Regions from separate parts of the Paenibacillus uliginis N3/975 genome, predicted to be linked through region 2. Evidence: riboswitches for the same ligand, from Rfam matches in the RefSeq annotation. Region 2 holds a riboswitch; the other holds the start of a gene.
The links. Region 2 has a riboswitch for S-adenosylmethionine ahead of metA (homoserine O-acetyltransferase MetA). Riboswitches for the same ligand answer to the same signal wherever they lie in the genome.

Region 1: it holds a riboswitch for S-adenosylmethionine, as region 2 does, so the genes downstream of both, B9N86_RS03820 (methionine ABC transporter ATP-binding protein) here and metA (homoserine O-acetyltransferase MetA) in region 2, are expected to answer to the same signal.

The regions. Positions count from the first base shown of each region.
Region 1 is NZ_LT840184.1:818,997-823,421, reverse strand. Features, by position in the region: gene B9N86_RS03830 (MetQ/NlpA family ABC transporter substrate-binding protein) at 1-78, opposite strand, end outside; gene B9N86_RS03825 (methionine ABC transporter permease) at 147-815, opposite strand; gene B9N86_RS03820 (methionine ABC transporter ATP-binding protein) at 815-1,831, opposite strand; SAM riboswitch class I at 1,939-2,084, opposite strand; gene B9N86_RS03815 (Cthe_2314 family HEPN domain-containing protein) at 2,183-2,917, opposite strand; gene B9N86_RS03810 (UbiD family decarboxylase) at 2,960-4,425, opposite strand, start outside.
Region 2 is NZ_LT840184.1:1,205,837-1,210,261, reverse strand. Features, by position in the region: gene B9N86_RS05680 (aminotransferase class I/II-fold pyridoxal phosphate-dependent enzyme) at 1-383, opposite strand, end outside; gene B9N86_RS05675 (aminotransferase class I/II-fold pyridoxal phosphate-dependent enzyme) at 386-1,564, opposite strand; gene metA (homoserine O-acetyltransferase MetA) at 1,602-2,519, opposite strand; SAM riboswitch class I at 2,644-2,775, opposite strand; gene B9N86_RS30570 (hypothetical protein) at 2,977-3,105, shown strand; gene corA (magnesium/cobalt transporter CorA) at 3,215-4,150, shown strand; gene B9N86_RS05660 (HRDC domain-containing protein) at 4,204-4,425, opposite strand, start outside.

The DNA.
Region 1 (4,425 bases), 390 kb from region 2:
TGCTGCCTTATCCCCACAAGCTCCTAAAACTACTACCAATGACAAACTGAGCAATCCCAATAACAACTTTTTCTTCATCTTACTCTCCCTCCAAATCATGAATTATAAATTATTTATATCTTGTCTTGCTATCAGGCATAATTAGGTTATTTTCTTGTGAAATGCCGTACCAGACGATCGCCTGCCATCTGCAGCAGCTGCACGAGCAGCACCATCAAGACGACAGCCACAATCATAACTTCGGTTTCATAGCGGTGGTAACCATATCTAATGGCCAGATCACCCAGACCACCGCCGCCTACCAGTCCTGACATCGCCGTGTAAGAGACGAGCGTAACGATCGTAATCGTGATTGATGCAAGTAGGCCTGGACGCGCTTCTGGCAGCAGCACCCGCCAGATGACCTGACGTGTAGATGAACCCATCGCATGCGCCGCTTCGATTACACCTTTATCTACTTCATTCAGTGAGGTTTCCACGAGTCGTGCGAAGAATGGAGCCGCTCCAATAACAAGCGGTGGAATCGTTCCGAGAACCCCATAGGATACACCTACAATTGATTTCGTAATCGGAATCATTGCGACAATCAATATAATAAATGGTACGGAACGAAGAACATTGACGATAAATGATATGATGGAATATCCGAAGCGCACCCATCCTGATGAAGATCGTGCCGCCATATATAACAGCACACCGAGCGGCAGGCCGATTAGAATCGTAAACAAAGCCGATGAAGCCAGCATTCGGAGTGTATCCAGTGTTGCCGTGATGATCTCTTCCCAGTTCACCTCGGAAAAATCAAGTCCGAACATCAGTCCATCACCTCCACGTCAAGCCCTTGTTCCTGCAACTTCTGAATGGTCAGATCAATAGCCGGCTTATCCCCTTCAAATCGGACGATCAACTGGCCATATGGCGTATGCTTGATCGTAGAAATGGTACCTTGCAAAATCGCAAAAGCTACCCCAGTTTCGCGCACCGTTTGAGAAAGAGTGGATTCGTATGTTTTCGAACCCAAAAAAGTGATTTTTGCTGCGCGAGATGACTCGGTATGAGGAGCATGAATAGCGAGCCTCAATGCTTCTCCGCTATCCGTTTCATTTCGGATAAACTCCCTTGTCACTTCATGTTTAGGTTTCAGGAACACTTCCGTCACAGGCCCCTGCTCTACAATGCCACCTTGGTGAATCACCGCAACCCGGTCACAAATACTCTGGATAACGTGCATCTCGTGAGTAATAAGAACGATCGTTAAGTTAAAGTGCTGGTTAATATCCAACAGCAATCTGAGAATGGAATCGGTAGTCTGCGGATCCAATGCAGAGGTCGCTTCGTCACAGAGTAGCACTTCCGGATCGCTAGCCAGCGCCCTTGCAATACCGACTCTCTGTTTCTGTCCCCCGGATAACTGCGAAGGGAATTTGTTCCGGTGAGCTTCCAGCCCGACCAGAGCCAGCAGTTCACTCACTTTCCGTTCAATCTCTGACTTGGGTGTCTTGATTAAACGCAGCGGAAACGCAATATTATCAAATACCGTTGCTGAAGAGAGCAGATTAAAATGCTGAAATATCATTCCTATCTTGCGGCGCTCTCCTTGTAGCTGCTTATTGCCAAGACCCGTCAGGTTAACCCCGTTAACCCATACCTCACCGGAGGTTGGCCGTTCCAGCAAGTTAATACAACGTATCAGTGTGCTCTTGCCGGCACCAGAATGTCCGATCACTCCGAATATTTCACCTTTTTCAATCGACAGATTCAATTCGGACAAGGCTGTGGTCAACGTTCCGGCTTTTCCGTACTGCTTCGTCAATCGCTTAAGTTCGATCAATCCCAGTTCCTCCTATTCTTAATTTTTCACATCTTTTATCGAAAAATAAAAGAGCCCTCTCTTTGCAGAATCAAAAAGGGCTCTCTTTACGTAAAGACGAATGCCTTTTCTCATCTGTCAAAACTGCCATATTGTCCGCAGTTTTGAAGGAATTAGCACCATGACATTCCTTGCGCTTCAGCCAGGTTGGCTGTGCACTGGAATCGGTTGCTGGGCTTCATCGGGCCTGTCCCTCCGCCTCTCTCGATAAGAAAACATCGATATGAAATTATAATTTGATTTACTTAAAAAAACAGATCAAGGAATGCAATTGTTAGTATAGTTTCTTTTCACACGTTTGTCAAAAGGAATTTATAGGTTCATACGCTTAGAACTAACGCCTTTTGCTGCCCAAAGATCGTTTGTGTAATGAAATGAAACGGCCAGCGTTTTGCATACCATATCAAGTCCTTGATTCAAATCGTCCAGATGCTTATCCATATCTTCCAGCCCCACCCTATCGTTAAGTCCTTGGTGCCGCTGCCACAGATCATCCTGCATCTCAGAGTTCATGTAATGAATTTCCGCATTGCGTCGTTTGCGAAGAACACTTAGGGATGACTTATAGTGGTTCTTAATACCTTCGAGCTTGTCCACCAATTCATCGTGATATTTTAAATACCTAAACTGGCGAAGCACTGTGAAATATGAAAAATGAGCCTTAACCTTGGACGTATGAAGATCATACAAATCATTCAGCACTGTCCCGAGTTTATCAAGAATGGAGAACACCCGGATAAATCCGTCCTTATAAAAATACACGTAACGAGCATATTCCCCTTGTTCCTGGATCGACATGTCATCAACATACCCGGCCTTTACCGATTTACGGAAATGACATGCCGCGAACCAGCTCTGCTCCAGCTCATCCAATGATCCAATCAAGCCACGGATCCATATCTCAAGCTTGCGAAAGTCATGCGTTGGATCCTGATTTTTCTCAATCTCTCTTTGCAAAAGCTGGGTTGTCTTCAACATCGTTTCAATGGCGTCTTTAAGCAGACCCTCATTTTTTCGGGGCGGTTCCCCGAGCAAAATTCGAAGCATGGCTTTCCCCCCTAAGCGTCAAGTTCTGGAGCTTTGATACTTCTACACCGTGGTTTTTCCGAAATATTGTTTCCAACGCTTGTCCACGATTTCTACAATATCTTCCCGTGGGATCAACACATCCGGATAGCCTGGCTTCATGCGTGCATCAATGACAAGCGGGAGCTTGTAGGACAGGTGATGATCGCGAACCTCTGCAGCCGCAAAAATGTCGGTAGCCGGGTTGAAGCGGGTAAATACGGACCACAAGAAGGAAGTCTGCGTAGCAGACACCTCAGCAGCATCGTCCACCAATACAATCATCGGCCAAGCTGTGTTCCGACTGTCCATATGGTGCATCACCCGTTCAGCAAGACTAGGCTCCCTTTCGTATGATGCGCCCGAGACGACAAGACAGCCTCTGCAATAGGGAATGACCTGATCGATCCCCGGAATATCCCCATCTTCATAAGTGCGTGGAAGCTCACGAATCGGCTGGCCAATGCCCATCATGACAGCCTTGCTGCCGTGGTTCAGCTTCTCACCAGTATAATCCAGCGTATCATGAGATGTTTTATTAAATATGAACAAATCTGTGGTCGGATTAAACCGTTCCAATACAGCTTCAAGTGTTTCGGTAAAATCAGAAAGATCAAGCGGACGATTCGTCAGCATGAGAAACTTGGTTAAAGAAAGCTGTCCTTCACCCAAAATTCGAAAAGCCGATACCAACGCCTCCCGCGAATAGCTTTCACGGACAACAGCAGCCGTAAGGGCGTGAAAGCCTGTTTCTGCATATGTCCATAACGAACGTACTGAAGGCATGATCATCGGGAAAGCCGGCGAGAGCAGCTGCTGCAGGAAATTACCGAGATAGTAATCCTCCTGTCGCGGTTTTCCTAAGATGGTAGCCGGGAAGATGGCGTCCTTTCGGCGCCACATATGTTTAACATGAAATACTGGGAAATCATGTGCTAACGAGTAGTAACCGTAATGATCGCCAAAAGGCCCCTCGAGCCTACGTTCATACGGCGGAACAAGTCCTTGAATCGCAAATTCCACCTCAGCAGGGATACGGTGGCCTCCAAGCGGATTATCCGTCATTGGAAGCTTCCCCCCGAGAATCAACGATGCCAGTAACAGTTCAGGTAAATGCTCTGGAACAGGAGCAATCGCTGAAGCAATTAGCGCCGGAGGGCCACCAATAAAGACAGAAACTGGCAGAGGCTGGTTCTGCTGTTCAGCTTCATAGTAATGGAAACCGCCGCCTTTATGAATCTGCCAGTGGACTCCTGTCGTCTGGTCATCATAAAGCTGAATCCGGTACATGCCCAGATTATGATCTTTTGGATTCGAAGGGCTTTCCGTATACACCAGCGGCAAGGTGATGAAAGGCCCACCGTCCGCTTGCCAGCTGGTTACCTTCGGCAGATCCTTCAACGGATTTTCGGTAAACTTAACCGCCAGAACAGGCGCTTCCTGCTCAGGCACCGTTTTCATTCCTATCTTTAAAATGTCCTTAATAAGCC
Region 2 (4,425 bases):
AATGTGCATTCCATGCCCATTCGGTTCAATATGCTCGTTAGCAATCGATATGTACCGCCGTATACATCCTCTGTCACGATGATATGATCTCCCGCCGAGAGCATCATGAATGTGCTTGAGATTGCCGCCATACCTGATGCATAGGCAAAGCCTTGAACACCGCCTTCCAGCAATGCTATATAATCCTCCAACACTTGTCGTGTCGGGTTGCCGGATCTGCTGTAATCATGAACCGGCGGGGCAAACACATCCTCATGATGGAACGTAGAGGCTTGATAAATCGGAACACTGGAAGCGCCCGTTGTGGGGTCAATTTCTCCTCCGAAATGAAGCAGTCTGGTTTCAAATCTAAGGGGATGTCTGTTCTGGTTGTCTTGACTCATCTCTATGCTCCTCCTTCTATTTCAGCTGCAGCAGCATTTAGAGCGGCATCCAGATCCGCAATTAAATCGTCTGCATGCTCAATACCTACGGAGAAACGAAGTAATCGGTCATCCACGCCAACAGCTTCGCGTATCTCCAGCGGGATGTCGGCATGTGTCTGAACCGCCGGATAGGTCATTAAAGATTCAACCCCTCCCAGGCTCTCGGCAAAAGCAATCAGCTTGATATGACGAAGCAAAGGCTCAACATACCTTGCATCCTTCACTTTGAAAGAAAAAATACCTGTATTTCCACTGGACTGCTTCTGCTGAACTTCATATCCCGGATGATCAGGAAATGCCGGGTAGAATACCTCGGATACTGCCGGATGCTCCTTGAGAAACATTGCCATAGCCATTGCATTGCTTTCATGACGCTCCATTCTAAGCGCCAGTGTTTTCATGCCGCGCATCAGTTGGTAAGAGTCCGTCGGACCCAGCACCGCCCCGATCGAATTGTGTAAAAAGGCAATTTCCTCTGACAGCTCTTTCCCCTTGGTAACGATTAATCCTGCTAGCACATCGTTGTGCCCTCCCAAATATTTGGTTGCGCTGTGTACAACGATATCAGCTCCAAGCTCGATAGGTCTCTGAAAGAACGGTGTCAGCAGCGTGTTATCCACAATACTGATCAGGCCATGATGCCGGGCCCAACTACAGACAGCCTCAATATCTGTTATCATCATCAGCGGGTTCGTTGGCGTCTCGATAATGACCGCTTTTGTGTTCGGTTTTCTGGACTGCTCCAGCGCGTCCATATCATTCGTATCGACATAAGTTGCGCTTACTCCATACCTGGACAATATTTTTTCGATCAGACGGTAAGTGCCTCCGTATAAATCCAGTGATACGATAAGATGATCACCCTGTCCGAAGAGGGCGAACACAGTCTGTAATGCCGCCATCCCAGAACTGCAGGCAAACCCGGCATCCCCTGATTCCAATGCAGCCGCCGCTTCCTCCAGAACCTGTCTTGTCGGACTTTTCGTACGGGAATAATCGAAGCCTGTGCTTTGACCCAACTTCGGGTGACGGAATGCTGTAGCTGGATAGATCGGAAAATTAATGGCTCCCGTCACCGGCTCCTCTACTGAACCAATTTGAGCCAGCCTGCTTTCAATTCTCAGTTGTTTCTTCTCCATGTTCGCTCCTCCTTTTAACATTACTTTTCTTTTCTCTCTAGATTTGCGGTCCAATATCATAAGGCGTTTCTTGATATACATAGTAATTCAGCCAATTAGAGAATAATAAATTCGCATGGGCTCTCCAAACGGACGGCGGTTTTATATTCGGGTCATCCTTCGGGTAATAATGGCGTGGAAGTGCAACGTCCAATCCTTTCGCAGCATCCCGTTCATATTCCCACCGAAGCGAATCAGAATCATACTCCGAGTGCCCTGTTACAAACACTTGTCTACCGTCCTTTGAGGCTACCAGATAAATGCCAGCCTCCTCGGATTCAGACAAAATTTCAAGTTGAACCGACTGCTCGACATCTTCCCGGCGCACTTCGGTATGCCTGGAATGAGGGGCATAGAACACCTCATCAAAGCCCCGAAGAAGTTTTACCGTCGGTTCGTTTACGGTGTGGGAGAACACACCGAAGCATTTTTCGGAAAGACTGTATTTCGGTACACCATAATGATAGTAAAGACCCGCCTGGGAAGCCCAACATATGTGAAGGGTCGAGGTTACATTCCTCTTACTCCATTCAAAAATTTCGGTGAGCTCATTCCAATAGTTCACTTCTTCAAAATGAAGCTGCTCGACAGGCGCACCCGTAATGATCATGCCGTCAAAGCGGCGATGCTTTACTTCCTCAAATGTTTTATAGAACGACTCCAAATGCTCTGCCGGGGTATTTTTAGAAGTATGAGATCCCGGATGAAGTAGGACAACATCCACCTGAAGCGGTGAATTACCGATCAGGCGAAGCAGCTGTGTCTCCGTCGTTTCCTTGGTCGGCATCAAATTCAGAATGGCAATCCGCAGCGGGCGGATATCTTGATGAAACGCATGGCTTTCATCCATTACAAAAATGTTCTCCCCAGCAAGAATTTCCTTTGCAGGCAGTGTGTCTGGAATTTTGATCGGCATAATTACTCCTCCTTCGGGTTAATAAATAGTTGATTACAAAAAGTCAGAGAAGGCCAAAGTAACGCAAAAATGACCTATCTCTAATGAGAAAGGTCATATGTACGTATACGTAAACTATGCGCCTCTCTCATCTGTCAGAATTTCGCGGTCCTTAACGATAAGGTCGCGTACATCCTGCAAGAATTAGCACCGTGCGATATTGCCGCCGGTTGCCGGGTTTCATAGGGCTAGTCCCTCCACCTGCTCTTGATAAGATTTAGCTGTATGAAGTTGTCATCTGTTAATACTGATTATTACTTTAAATCAAGAACATTTTTTCGTCAAGAAGCTTTGAGCTAAAAAAATGTAACGTCTCACCTCCTTCTTCCATACCCTGTACAAGGAAGTATCTTACGCTTAATTCCACCTTGAAAGGTAATAACCCCAGCGTTATACTAGACAAGTGCTAATTAACCATATGAAAGAGGTGACATGGAGGATGGACGGTGACCCGAGCCATAAGCTGGATGTGAGTGACGAAAAACCGCATAGGACCAAGATCAGCTCACCGGTGGCGGGCAGCGTTATTTTTCATGCGCTCTTATAGAAGCCTTTATGCCGAATTATTCAGAACACCTGCCGGTATACCGGTAAGCTGATACCCCTATGCCTTTATTCGAGTATGCGCAAGCAGTGAATTAAAGGAGTGATATCAGATGAAAATCCGGTTGGTGAATTCGGGTGTTTTTACCCCCATCGACGACATTAAAACGACACTTACAGCCCCTACTGACGGGTTTTACTGGATCGATGCCGATGTGGAAGACTTGGCGGAACTCCAGCCCCTATTCTCTCTGCACGACCTGGCAGTTGAAGACTCCCAGAGTGAAGAAGAGCAGCGCCCAAAGATTGAAATATACGAAAACCACTATTTTATCGTAGTAAACAGCATCCGCTTTGACGATGAGGAGATTTTCCTCCGGGCCCTGAACATTTTTCTGGGAAGACATTTTATCATTACTGTAACCAAGCAGAAAATTCATGAACTCCGGGCTGTGAAGCCCCTTCTGTGGGAAGATGAAGCAAACTCACCGGACCGGTTCCTATACATTTTGATTGACCTGGTCACAGACAACTACTTTACGGTTGGTGACCGGATTGAGGCACGCATCGATCAGCTTGAAGAAGACATATTGATGCATACCAAGAAATCACATTTGAATGAAATTATCGGTTTGCGAAGCGAGATTTTGTGGCTGAAAAAAGTACTTGGACCCCAGAAGGAAGTCATCAACACGCTGAACAAAAAAGACCTGCGCCTGATCGATGATCAACTACAAAAGTACTTCAGCGATATTTACGAGAATGCTGTGAAAATATCCGAGACGTTTGAAACCTACCGCGATCTGATGAGTAACCTTCGAGAAGCTTATCAGTCCAGTATTGCGAACCGGGCGAACGAAATTATGAGAGTTTTTACTGCCATGACCACCATCTTCATGCCGCTTACCGTAATTACTGGAATATACGGCATGAACTTTGACAATATGCCTGAATTACATTGGAAGTATTCGTACTTTGCCGTTCTCGGACTTATGATCTTTCTCGGGTCAGGCATGTACTATCTGTTCCGTAAAAAAGAATGGTTATGAAACGCTAAAAACGGGTGTCCTCCATTCACGGAAGGCACCCGTTTTGGCATAGTCTACACGGCGTCGCGCTTCTCAAAATGCTGCCGACGGAACCGGATCCGGATTAGGCGAAGACGCTCGTACCGCTGCTCCATACCGCCCTCCGCTGCTGGTTCCTGACCATATACACGCTGCATTACTGGTTTAAGAAAAGTGTCTCCCAGTTCCTCAAAAGCTTTCCAGATGGCCGATTGTTCCGTATCCGGCATGCTCTCAAGCTCCATACGGATAAGAAG